DNA from 3 places in the Buttiauxella sp. JUb87 genome. Region 3 is predicted to be linked to each of the others. Evidence: predicted binding sites of a transcription regulator. Region 3 holds the regulator's gene; each other region holds the start of a gene.
What was found. Region 3 encodes LexA, which represses DNA repair genes until DNA is damaged. Its sites were predicted from a motif close to TNCTGTATGTACATACAGNA; they were not measured.
Positions count from the first base shown of each region.

Region 1: a site for LexA is predicted at 2,454-2,473, ahead of umuD (translesion error-prone DNA polymerase V autoproteolytic subunit). Genes of this name have one in related genera too.
Region 2: a site for LexA is predicted at 2,572-2,591, ahead of dinB (DNA polymerase IV). Genes of this name have one in related genera too.

Region 1 is NZ_SNVY01000001.1:1,398,878-1,403,106, forward strand. Features, by position in the region: gene EC843_RS06555 (nickel/cobalt efflux protein RcnA) at 1-679, shown strand, start outside; gene EC843_RS06560 (Y-family DNA polymerase) at 759-2,027, opposite strand; gene umuD (translesion error-prone DNA polymerase V autoproteolytic subunit) at 2,030-2,380, opposite strand; gene EC843_RS06570 (DUF445 domain-containing protein) at 2,638-3,918, shown strand; gene EC843_RS06575 (AcrZ family multidrug efflux pump-associated protein) at 3,976-4,125, opposite strand.
Region 2 is NZ_SNVY01000003.1:31,112-35,340, forward strand. Features, by position in the region: gene EC843_RS12245 (NADH:ubiquinone reductase (Na(+)-transporting) subunit D) at 1-428, shown strand, start outside; gene nqrE (NADH:ubiquinone reductase (Na(+)-transporting) subunit E) at 435-1,031, shown strand; gene nqrF (NADH:ubiquinone reductase (Na(+)-transporting) subunit F) at 1,044-2,267, shown strand; gene nqrM ((Na+)-NQR maturation NqrM) at 2,279-2,503, shown strand; gene dinB (DNA polymerase IV) at 2,613-3,668, shown strand; gene pepD (cytosol nonspecific dipeptidase) at 3,766-4,229, opposite strand, start outside.
Region 3 is NZ_SNVY01000010.1:86,021-90,249, reverse strand. Features, by position in the region: gene plsB (glycerol-3-phosphate 1-O-acyltransferase PlsB) at 1-866, opposite strand, end outside; gene EC843_RS21635 (diacylglycerol kinase) at 993-1,361, shown strand; gene lexA (transcriptional repressor LexA) at 1,470-2,078, shown strand; gene dinF (MATE family efflux transporter DinF) at 2,147-3,481, shown strand; gene EC843_RS21620 (CsbD family protein) at 3,772-3,981, shown strand; gene zur (zinc uptake transcriptional repressor Zur) at 4,124-4,229, opposite strand, start outside.

The sequences.
Region 1 (4,229 bases), on a different contig from region 3:
GCTTTCAATTTTTGAGGAAAATCAGCCCCCGCAATGGCGTTTACGCACGTTGTCTGGCAACAAATGGCAAGCGAATGAGGTTTCACTGACAACTCATCGTGGTGCAGGAACATTTTCGCAAGTGTTCGATTTTGTTGATAAAGGCGACTTCTTAGAATCTAAGCACCCTATCCCTGAGCCCCACAACTTTACTGTTCGCCTGTCTTTAGGTCATCAAGGCCATGTGCATGATTACAACGTCGCGTTTCATGAACACGATCATTCAGCACTGGAAGGCCTGGATGTGGGCTCTAAAGAGTATCAGGACGCGCACGAACTGGCCCATGCGAACGACATTAAACGCCGCTTTACCGGCCAGGAAGTGACAAACTGGCAAATATTATTATTCGGACTCACTGGCGGCTTAATTCCCTGCCCTGCTGCTATTACCGTGCTACTTATTTGTATCCAGTTAAAGGCATTCACTCTGGGAGCGGCAATGGTGGTCTGTTTCAGTATTGGCCTTGCGTTAACTCTGGTCACTGTAGGTGTTGCCGCTGCGGTGAGCGTGCAACAAGCAACGAAACGCTGGAGCGGTTTTAGCACCATAGCCAGAAGAGCGCCTTATTTCTCAAGCGCCCTGATAGCAATGGTTGGCCTGTATATGGGCATACACGGTTACGCCGGGATCACAAACTGATGTTGATCGGGAAAAACGTTTTGCTCGCCACAACGCTTTTCCACTTACCTGAAGGACGTTGTCTAATGCCAGCTATGCCCTATTTGACCATCCGCAAATCTGACCAACGCGTGGTATAGCGCGGCGAAAGCATCGCTCTTTTCATTTTCCACGGTTGCTCAATTCCTTGCCCTGCAAAATAGAGCGCTCCTTTACCTGCCTTCTTATTAATACTGTCTATCGCCTGCATCAGTGCTTCGCTATTGACCCTTGGCGGGTTTTCATCGAACAGATTGAGCTGCGCAACCCCCTGGCTAAAAAAGTCGCAGAGCATAATCCCGGCTTTTTGATAGTGATAGCCGTTTCTCCAGATAACGTTCAGGCAACGTGTAGCCGCGGCGATAATATCGCGGGTGTCCTGCGTGGGGGTTAGCAGTTTGACCGTAGCCCGGTTGCTGTAGTAGGGCTCATTGACTGAGAAAGGTGACGTTTTGACAAAAGCAGAAATGTGGCGGCAATACTGGTGCTCGGCTCTGAGTTTTTCTGCGGCGCGCACTGCATAACTGCAAATCGCCTGACGCATGTATTCGTACTCCGTCACCCGTTCACCAAACGAGCGAGAACAGATAATTTCTTGTTTCGTCGGCATAAACTCTTCAAACCCCAGACACGATTCCCCCCGTAGTTCGCGTACCGTGCGCTCAAGCACCACACTGAAATGTTTGCGGATAAAACGCGTGTCAGTCTCCGCCAATTGCAACGTATTCTTGATCCCCATCGCGTCGAGTTTTTTACTGATTCGACGGCCAACTCCCCAAACTTCATTAACCGGTAATTTCGCCATCAGTTTGCGCTGGTGTTCAACACTGGATAGGTCAACCACGCCATCCGTTTGCAGTTGCCACCGCTTAGCCGCGTAATTGGCTAGCTTAGCCAGTGTTTTTGTCTGGGCTATCCCCACACCAACAGTTAAATGCGTACGCTGTAAAAGAGTGGTACGTATTTCTCGGCCAAATTCCGCTAGATTGAGACAATGGCTTACGCCCGAAAAATCACAGAACGCTTCGTCGATAGAGTAAATCTCCACGCGTGGGCAAATTTCTTCCAGCGTCGTCATAACCCTTTCAGACATATCAGCGTACAGCTCGTAGTTGCTGCTGAAAACAATAACCCCATTTTGCCGGAAGAGCTCTCTGTGCTTAAAGTAAGCGCCCCCCATTTGTACACCACAGTTTTTGGCCTCGGTGTTACGAGCAATAACGCATCCATCGTTGTTGCTTAAAACAACCACCGGTTTACCTTTCAGATCCGGCCTGAATATGGTTTCACAACTGGCGTAAAAACTATTCACATCAACCAGGGCAAACATTATTAGCTCATCGACTTCACGATGAAAGTGACAACACCGAATACCTCAAGCGCCTCATCAGTACCGAGGTGAATAGGTTTGCAGCCACGATTGCGTGGAATTAATTGCCTGGAGGGCCGGAGTTGTAATTGCCTGACAAAAAACTCACCGTTAATCGCCGCAATCACAATATCGCCATGCGCCGCCGTTCGCGCACTGTCGACCACCAGTAAATCGCCATTAGCGATGCCGCCCTCAATCATCGAATCGTCAGAGGCCCGCATGTAATAGGTGGCAGGATGCTTCATCAGCAATTGGTAAATATCAATGCTCTGTTCTGCATAATCCTGCGCCGGTGATGGAAATCCCCCCATAGTCATGCCCCCGATGTCGTTGATTGACAATAATTAATAGAAACAAACGGAGCCATAAATCCCCACCAACAAATACTGTATATAAACACAGTATTATTTAAATAAGCATCCCGATCAAGTTGCTTACAGGAAGATTCTTATAACAAACTGAAGTCGCGGAAAATTTAGGTGGTAAAAATAAGCGCGCTTCTCTACGGAAGAAATCACCATACAAACTTGCCCTACCGCTTCCGCCCTCACCGTTCTATGCTTAGCGAATGGAGAAAATAGCTGAACTAAAACGTACCAAGCGCCTTGCGCTGTCCTTACTGCTGGTTGCCGCTGTAACGTTTGTGGCCACCCTCTTTTTGCCACCGGGATTTTGGGTTAGCGGTTTAAAAGCTATCGCCGAAGCGGCCATGGTGGGCGCACTGGCTGACTGGTTTGCCGTTGCAGCACTGTTTCATCGCGTACCGATTCCCTTTATCTCCCGCCATACGGCGATTATCCCGCGCAATAAAGACAGAATTGGCGAGAATCTGGGTATCTTCGTGCAAGAAAAGTTCCTCGATACCCAATCCCTTATTGCGCTAATTCGTCGCCATGAACCGGCACAGATGATTGGCCAGTGGTTCAGCAAACCCGACAACGCACAGCGTGTCGGGCAACATCTGTTGCAAGTGATGAGCGGTTTTTTAGACCTGACGGATGACACCCGTATTCAGCGTTTAATCCGCCAGGCCGTTCACAAGGCCATCGATAAAGTCGATTTGACACATTCAAGTGCCCTGCTGCTGGAAAGCCTGACTAAAAATAACCGCCATCAGGAACTGCTCGACTCGGTTATTGCCCAGATGCTGACGCTGATAAAACGTGAAAGCACGCGGGCTTTTATTGCCCGCCAGATTGTACGTTGGCTGGAAACAGAGCATCCACGTAAGGCCAAACTCCTGCCAACAGAATGGCTGGGGGAACATAGCGCCGATCTGGTTTCCAGTGCAGTTAATTCGTTTCTGGATGACGTGAGCCATGATCAGGGGCATCAGATCCGCCAGGCTTTTGATCGCGCGACGTTAAAGCTCATCGACAATCTTAAAAACTCGCCACAAATGGCTGAAAAAGCCGACAGCATCAAAAATTATCTGAAAGAAGATGAGGCGTTCAATCGCTATCTGGGCGAACTGTGGGGGGATTTGCGCCAATGGCTGAAAGTGGACGTCAATTCTGAAGATTCGCGCGTGAAGCAGCGAATTGCAGAGGCCGGGCAGTGGTTGGGCGAAACGCTGATTGCTGACAGTGCGCTACGCACTTCACTGAATGAGCATCTGGAGCAGGCAGTGCAAAAAATGGCACCGGAGTTCGCCATCTTCCTGACTCGCCATATTAGCGACACGGTCAAAAGCTGGGATGCTCAGGATATGTCACGGCAAATTGAACTGAATATCGGTAAGGATTTACAGTTTATCCGCATTAACGGCACGCTGGTTGGCGGTTCAATCGGGTTGGTGTTGTACCTGCTGTCGCAGATACCTGCGGCGCTACCGTTGCTGAATTTATGAAGGGAAGATAAAAAAGCAAACGCCCGCTGATGCGGGCGTTAGGGAAATCTTAGAAAATCAATGGTGTTGTTTCGGCTGGTCGTTGTGACCGACTTTTGAGAAGACGTTAAAGACTTCACCCAATCCATAGATAAGACCGAGGATCACCGCCATAACGATTGGCACCATGACCACGGCAAACACCAAGCTTTTTAGTAACTCTAACATGGATGCCTCCAACAAAAGTGAGAACGAGTATTCTAACGACCTGACAGAAAAACGCACTCTCCTTTTGTGCCATTTGCTCATCCCGCCGCAATAGAAGAAAATGA
Region 2 (4,229 bases), on a different contig from region 3:
ACAGTGTGCGAATCATCGTGCAGATGGCGATCATTGCTTCGTTGGTTATCGTTGTGGATCAGATTCTGCGTGCTTACGCCTACGAGATTTCCAAGCAGCTTTCGGTCTTCGTCGGCCTGATCATCACTAACTGTATCGTTATGGGGCGTGCTGAAGCTTACGCCATGAAGTCGCCACCGTTGGCAAGCTTCATGGATGGCATCGGTAATGGCTTGGGATATGGTGTGATATTGCTGCTGGTTGGCTTCCTGCGTGAACTCATTGGTAGTGGAAAATTGTTTGGTATCACGGTACTGGAAACGGTGCAGAACGGTGGTTGGTATCAGCCAAACGGTATGTTCCTGCTCGCGCCAAGTGCGTTCTTTATTATCGGCCTGCTTATCTGGGCCTTGCGTACGCTTAAGCCTGCGCAACAGGAAAAGGACTAACTGATTATGGAACATATGATTAGTCTGTTTGTTCGCGCAGTGTTTATTGAGAACATGGCGCTCGCGTTCTTCCTTGGTATGTGCACCTTCCTGGCGGTGTCTAAGAAAGTCTCCACTGCATTCGGTTTGGGTGTAGCGGTGACCGTTGTTTTAGGGATTGCCGTTCCGGCGAACAATCTTGTTTATAACCTGATTCTTCGTGACGGCGCGCTGGTCGAAGGTGTTGACCTTAGCTTCCTTAACTTCATTACCTTCATTGGTGTGATCGCCGCTCTGGTACAAATCCTCGAAATGATCCTCGATCGTTTCTTCCCGGCTCTCTACAACGCGTTAGGTATCTTCCTGCCGCTCATCACCGTTAACTGCGCGATCTTTGGTGGCGTGTCGTTTATGGTGCAGCGTGACTATAGCTTCGGTGAATCAATTGTTTATGGTATCGGCTCAGGTGTGGGTTGGATGCTGGCAATTGTCGCGATGGCAGGGATCCGCGAGAAGATGAAATATGCCAATGTGCCCGCAGGATTGCGTGGCTTAGGAATTACCTTTATCACCACTGGATTGATGGCACTGGGCTTTATGTCATTCTCCGGTGTGCAGCTATAAGGGCGAAAACGTATGGAAATTATTCTTGGCGTGGTGATGTTCACGCTAATTGTTTTGGCTCTGGCGCTGTTGATTTTGTTTGCCAAGTCAAAGCTCGTTAACTCCGGCGATGTGCTGATTGAGATTAACAACGAAGCAGACAAACAGTTTCATGCACCCGCGGGTGATAAGCTGCTCAACACACTCTCAAGTCAGGGGATTTTCATCTCCTCGGCTTGTGGTGGCGGTGGTTCTTGCGGGCAATGCCGCGTGACCGTAAAAGAGGGCGGTGGTGATATTCTGCCTACTGAGCTTTCGCATATCACCAAGCGTGAAGCGAAAGAAGGTTGCCGTCTTGCCTGCCAGGTTGCTGTTAAGCAGGACATGAAAATTGAGCTGCCAGAGGAGATCTTTGGTGTTAAGAAATGGGAGTGTGAAGTTATCTCTAATGATAACAAAGCCACCTTCATTAAAGAGCTCAAACTGCGTATCCCTGATGGTGATGTTGTGCCGTTCCGTGCTGGTGGCTATATCCAGATTGAAAGTCCACCGCATGAGGTTAACTACCAGGACTTCGATGTTCCTCAGGAATACCGTGGCGACTGGGATAAGTTTAATCTGTTCCGCTTCAAGTCGGTGGTTAAAGAGCCATGCGTTCGCGCTTACTCAATGGCTAACTATCCAGATGAGAAAGGCATTATCATGCTGAACGTGCGTATCGCTACTCCGCCGCCGAATGTGCCTGATGCGCCTCCGGGGATTATGTCCTCATATATATGGTCGTTAAAAGCGGGCGACAAAGTGACAATATCCGGTCCATTTGGTGAGTTCTTTGCTAAAGAGACGGACGCTGAAATGGTGTTCATCGGCGGTGGTGCAGGTATGGCACCAATGCGATCACACATTTTTGACCAGCTTAAACGTCTTCATAGCACGCGAAAAATGAGTTTCTGGTACGGTGCTCGCTCTTCGCGTGAGATGTTCTACGAAGAAGAGTTTGAAAAACTGGCTCAGGAAAACCCGAACTTCACGTTCAATGTGGCGCTCTCAGATCCGCAACCAGAAGACAACTGGACTGGTTACACCGGCTTCATCCACAACGTATTGCTTGAAAACTATCTTCGTAGCCATCCGGCACCAGAAGATTGTGAGTTCTATATGTGTGGGCCACCTATGATGAATGCCGCGGTTATCAAAATGCTCAAAGATTTGGGTGTTGAGGATGACAACATCATGCTAGATGACTTTGGCGGCTGACAGGAGCGTTTATGCTGACAGTATTTTTAGCCACCTTCGTTATTTTTCTACTGGTGATCTTTGGAATGTCACTGGGCGTTATTGTGAAGCGCAAATCGCTTCAGGGTAGCTGTGGTGGTATTGCCGCGTTAGGCATGGAGAAAGTTTGTAACTGCCCTGAACCCTGTGATGCTCGTAAGAAGCGTATCGCAAGGGCTGAGCGGCAAGCAAAACTTCAGCAGAACCGCATCCTGTAAACCAGTAAAACCTCCCGCATCGTCGGGAGGTTTTCTTTCCATTGAAGACTTTCCTCCTTAATTATTTTAACTGTATACTTATCCAGTAATATAACTGGTGCGAACAAGTATGCGTAAAATCATTCATGTCGATATGGACTGCTTTTTTGCCGCCGTAGAAATGCGTGATAACCCAACTCTGCGGGATATTCCGATAGCTATTGGAGGTAGTGCGAAAAGGCGCGGTGTCATTAGTACGGCAAATTATCCCGCTAGAAAATTTGGTGTGCACAGCGCGATGTCGACTGCAATGGCTCTCAAGTTATGCCCACATCTGACACTGCTTCCTGGACGTTTTGATGCTTACAAAGAAGCTTCAAATCATATCCGGGAAATTTTTAGCCGCTACACAACGCTTATCGAACCGCTGTCACTTGATGAGGCTTATCTGGATGTCACTGATAGCCCGAACTGCCATGGTTCTGCAACTCTCATGGCCAGGGAAATTCGCCAGACTATTTCAGATGAACTTAATCTCACCGCATCGGCTGGTATTGCACCGGTTAAATTCCTCGCCAAAATTGCCTCTGACCTCAATAAACCTAACGGGCAGTTCTTGATCACTCCCGAGGAGATTCCAGCATTTTTGCAAACCTTACCGCTTGGAAAAATCCCCGGCGTAGGGAAAGTTACAGCGGGCAAACTGGAAAGCCTTGGGTTGCGCACCTGTGCCGATGTGCAGAAAACGGATTTAGCTTCGTTACTCAAGCGGTTTGGCAAATTTGGCCGTGTACTGTGGGAGCGTAGTCAGGGTATAGATGAACGCGAGATTAACAATGAGCGGCAACGTAAATCTGTCGGAGTTGAAAAAACACTCGCGGAAGATATTCATCAGTGGCAGGAGTGTGAGGCTATTATTGAGCAACTCTATCCTGAACTTGAACGCCGTTTGAAAAAGGTAAAACCTGATTTATTGATTGCCCGCCAGGGTATCAAACTTAAGTTTAATGATTTCCAGCAAACGACTCAGGAACATGTCTGGCCTCAGCTGAATAAAGCCGATTTAATCGCTATTGCGAAGCAAACGTGGGAAGAACGGCGAGGAGGGCGGGGAGTCAGGCTGGTGGGGTTACATGTGACTTTACTGGACCCGCAGATGGAGCGCCAATTGGTGTTGGGGCTATAAAAAAAGCCCTCATCCCGGCGTTCTCCCTCAGGAGAAGGAGAAAACCAAACAAGTTCCCTCTCCTGGGAGAGAGGGTTAGGGTGAGGGCGTTTAGAACTTACTTAACTGGAATAGCTTTCAGCAATTCTGTCAGCAGAATCCAGTATTGGCCTACGCTTTCGATATGAACTTGTTCATCCGGAGAGTGTGGACCTGTGATGGTCGGCCCAATAGAAACCATATCCATATCCGGGTAAGGTTTTTTAAACAGACCACATTCCAGACCCGCATGGATGACCATGATGTTAGGGGTCTTGTTGAACAGTTTTTGGTAAGTCTCACGCACCAGGTGCATTACCGGTGAGTTTGCATCCGGCTGCCAGCCAGGATAGCTGCCTTTGGCCACGGTTTGTGCGCCAGCAAGCTGACCCAGAGCGTGAAGCATGCCAACGACATAGTCTTTGCCGCTATCAATCAATGAACGAATCAGGCAGATGATTTCTGCACTTTCATCATTCATTGTGACCACACCCACGTTCAGTGAGGTTTCCACAACACCTTTAACTGCGTCGGAATTACGGA
Region 3 (4,229 bases):
CGTTCAGCGTTATGAACGTTGATGCCCTGGTACAAACGGTTCCACGTCAGACCTAACACGCGGTCAGTCAAACGCACGGCTTCATACGAGAAGTTAGCGGCAATCTCTTCCATCAAAGCAACAGCATTCTGCTGGGCTTTTTCATGGGAGATTTTCTTGCTGCGCGCTTCATCTTCTACTGCACGAGCGATAGCTTTTGAGGCCAGTAGCTTATTGAACAGATCCTGGCGTACCGGCAGACGCGGGCCGACAGTCGCTAAACGCTGGCGAGCAAAGTGCATACGCGCTACGCGAGCCAGTTTTTGGGCGATTTTTTTGTCTGTACCGTGGTCGGTTGCCATCTGGCGCAGCGAAACCGGAGCGGAGAAACGCACAAAGCTGTCGCGCCCAAGCCAGGAAACAGCGAAAAATTTCTGGACGCCGTTCAGCATCTTTAATGGCGGATTCACTTCGCCTTTTTCGCGCCCAGGGGAGCGGCCAAACATCACCGATACTGGCACCATCTGCACATCCAGATTTGGATTGCTGCGGTGTAAGTCGAGGTAATCGTGGAACAGTTTGATCGACTCTTCTTTTGGCGTGTAATAAGTGAAAACACGCGGGCCGCCATGGATAAAGACATAGCGCGGCAATACCGCACCGTCGATTTCTAACGGCTCGAGAGGGTCGGGCAAGTTATGCGCGAGACATTGTGCGCGCAGCGTTAATAAGTCCGCCTTGGAGTTATACGGCAGGACATACATAATCGGGCGTGTGGGATCTAAGCCCAGTTCGGCTTGTGGATCTGCCGGAATGGACTTGCTCTTTACCAGAACGCCTAATGGTAAATTAAGTAATTTGTAGTAGATTCTTGGCCAGCCTGACATAAACGATGTAAAGCCTCAGGTTAATGATGCAAATTCGCCGCAAGAATATCAGAATCTGGCTCAGATTTCTGTGGCGTTGCAATATAGATAAGCATTGACCCAAATAATTTGAAAAGGTTTCCCAAAATGGCGAGCAGTACCACTGGACTTACCCGTATCATCAAAGCCGCAGGCTACTCATGGAAAGGGCTCAAAGCAGCCTGGATTAACGAAGCGGCTTTCCGCCAGGAAGGGGTTAGCGCGCTCATCGCCATCGCCATCGCCTGCTGGTTAGATGTTGACCCTATCACCCGTATTTTACTGATTGGTTCTGTTGTGCTGGTCATGATTGTCGAAATTCTCAATAGCGCTATCGAGGCGCTTGTTGACCGTGTTGGTACCGATTACCACGAGCTTTCAGGACGGGCCAAGGACATGGGGTCTGCTGCCGTATTAATCGCCATTATCCTCGCAGTTATTACCTGGGTCACACTGCTTTGGCCGCATTTGCGATGATCTTTCCAGAATAGTTAAGTCCCTGGTTTTTTGCTCAATTTGTGGTTCCAAAATCGCCTTTGACTGTATATACTCACAGCATAACTGTATAAACACCCAGGGGGCGGAATGAAAGCGTTAACTACCAGGCAGCAAGAGGTGTTTGATCTTATTCGGGATCATATCAGCCAGACCGGCATGCCACCGACTCGTGCCGAGATTGCTCAACGTCTGGGGTTCCGTTCTCCGAACGCCGCTGAAGAGCACCTGAAAGCACTTGCCCGTAAAGGCGTCATTGAGATTATCTCTGGTGCGTCGCGCGGTATCCGCTTGCTGGTGGAAGAAGTTACCGGTATTCCGCTGGTTGGGCGTGTTGCTGCGGGGGAACCACTCCTTGCACAACAGCACATCGAAGGCCATTACCAGGTTGACCCATCACTGTTTAAACCAAATGCCGATTTCCTGTTGCGCGTTAGCGGGATGTCTATGAAAGACATCGGTATTATGGACGGCGACCTGCTTGCAGTTCATAAAACTCAGGATGTGCGTAACGGCCAGGTTGTGGTGGCGCGTATTGACGACGAAGTGACTGTTAAGCGCTTAAAGCAGCAGGGTAATACCGTTCATCTTCTGCCTGAAAATAGCGAATTTGAACCTATTGTGGTTGACCTGCGCGAACATAACTTCTCTATTGAAGGGTTGGCGGTTGGGGTAATTCGCAACGGCGACTGGCTGTAAACTTCTCCAGATGATGCGCTTTAATGCGCATCATCGTCTTAATTCTCTTATCTCTTCCTGGATTGGCCATGCGATTTTTCTCGACGGCTGACAGAGCTCTCTGGCGCCTCGCCTTACCCATGATTTTTTCCAACATCACCGTGCCTTTACTGGGCCTTGTTGATACCGCGGTAATTGGTCATTTGGATAGCCCTGTTTATCTTGGCGGTGTCGCTATTGGTGCGACGGCAACCAGCTTCTTATTTATGCTGTTGCTGTTTTTGCGCATGAGCACCACCGGTTTAACTGCCCAGGCATTTGGTGCCAATAATCCCTCTGCTTTAGCGCGTGCACTGGTTCAGCCCTTGCTATTGGCGTTAGGAGCAGGGGTGGCGATCGTCTTACTGCGTGAACCGCTGATATCCCTGGCCTTGCATATCGTCGGCGGCAATGAAGATGTTTTGTTGCAGGCCCGGCGATTCCTTGAAATACGTTGGCTTAGTGCGCCAGCCTCGCTTGCCAACCTGGTCTTGTTGGGCTGGTTGTTAGGCGTTCAGTATGCGCGTGCGCCAGTTATCTTGCTGGTTGTCGGAAACGTACTGAATATCGTGCTGGATGTGTGGCTGGTTATGGGGCTACACATGGATGTTCAGGGCGCGGCACTCGCCACCGTCACCGCAGAATATGCGACGTTTATCATTGGTTTGCTGATGGTGAAAAAGGTCATGGGTTTGCGCGGAATCAGCTTTGAGATGCTCAAAGAGTCCTGGCGCGGGAATGTGCGGCGTCTGCTGGCACTCAATCGCGACATCATGCTGCGCTCGCTGTTGCTACAGGTCTGTTTCGCCTCAGTCACTATCTTTGGTGCGCGGTTAGGTAGCGAAATCGTCGCGGTTAACGCCGTGTTGATGACGCTATTAACCTTCACCGCCTATGCGCTCGATGGGTTCGCCTATGCCGTTGAAGCCCATTCCGGGCAGGCGTTTGGCGCTAAAAACCGTGGTCAATTGCTCGAAGTATGGGGCGCTGCATGTCGCCAGGCGGGCTTAGTCGCTCTTATGTTCGCCGCTGTGTATGCGCTGTTTGGTGAGCACATTGTTTCGCTTCTTACCTCTATCCCGGAATTGCAGCTACAGGCAGACCGCTACTTGCACTGGCAGATTGTTTTGCCCGTTGTTGGTGTCTGGTGTTATTTGCTGGACGGCATGTTTATTGGCGCAACGCGAGGTACGGAAATGCGCAACAGCATGGCGGTTGCGGCATTGGGATTTGGGCTGACGTTGCTCACCGTGCCTTATCTGGGAAATCATGGTCTGTGGTTATCCGTGGCTGTGTTCCTGGCTTTGCGCGGACTGTCTTTGGGATGGATTTGGCGTCGCCATTGGCGGGATAACAGCTGGTTTCCGGCTGGAACTCCTGATTAGTTACAGCTCATAGTTAGTTACAACTCATAGTTAGTTACAACTCATAGTTAGTTACAACTTCTGACGCGCTTTTAATCGCACTCCAGTATGCTGATTTGCCACCTGATTTTGGGGCAAGTCAGCATCATTTCTGTTACTTCTGTGGTTCAATGTTCTTAGTTTTCCCCTCACTGCCATATCCTTGACTACAATTATTTCCACGTCCAGCAGATAGTGAGTGTCAGCCAAACGGCAGCACCTGGGCGTTGTTAACTATTAGCAGTTCTTAACCGAACGATGAGGATATTATTATGAATAAAGACGAAATCGGCGGTAACTGGAAACAGTTCAAAGGCACAGTAAAAGAGAAATGGGGCAAACTGACAGACGATGACATGACCGTCATCGAAGGGAAACGCGATCAGCTTGTCGGTAAAATTCAGGAACGCTATGGATATGCGAAAGATCAGGCAGAGAACGAAGTCGTTGATTGGGAAAAACGTAACGATTACCGCTGGTAATCTCATCCCTCAGATGTGTTAACTCTCATAGGCTAACCTGCCCTGGTACATGGATGTACCGATCCCCTCCATACTTCAAGCTACATCTTTTGGCTGCATTCACTTACCGCTTCAATGCAACTCGAATTATTTCGGGTTCAGGCTAGCGTGACTTCTTCTTACTCTGAATGGTGTGGTCATGCCCGCATTCTTCCGGGTGGCTACAGGCTTCAACTTCCGCACACGCGCTGCATAAACCATGCGCCTCA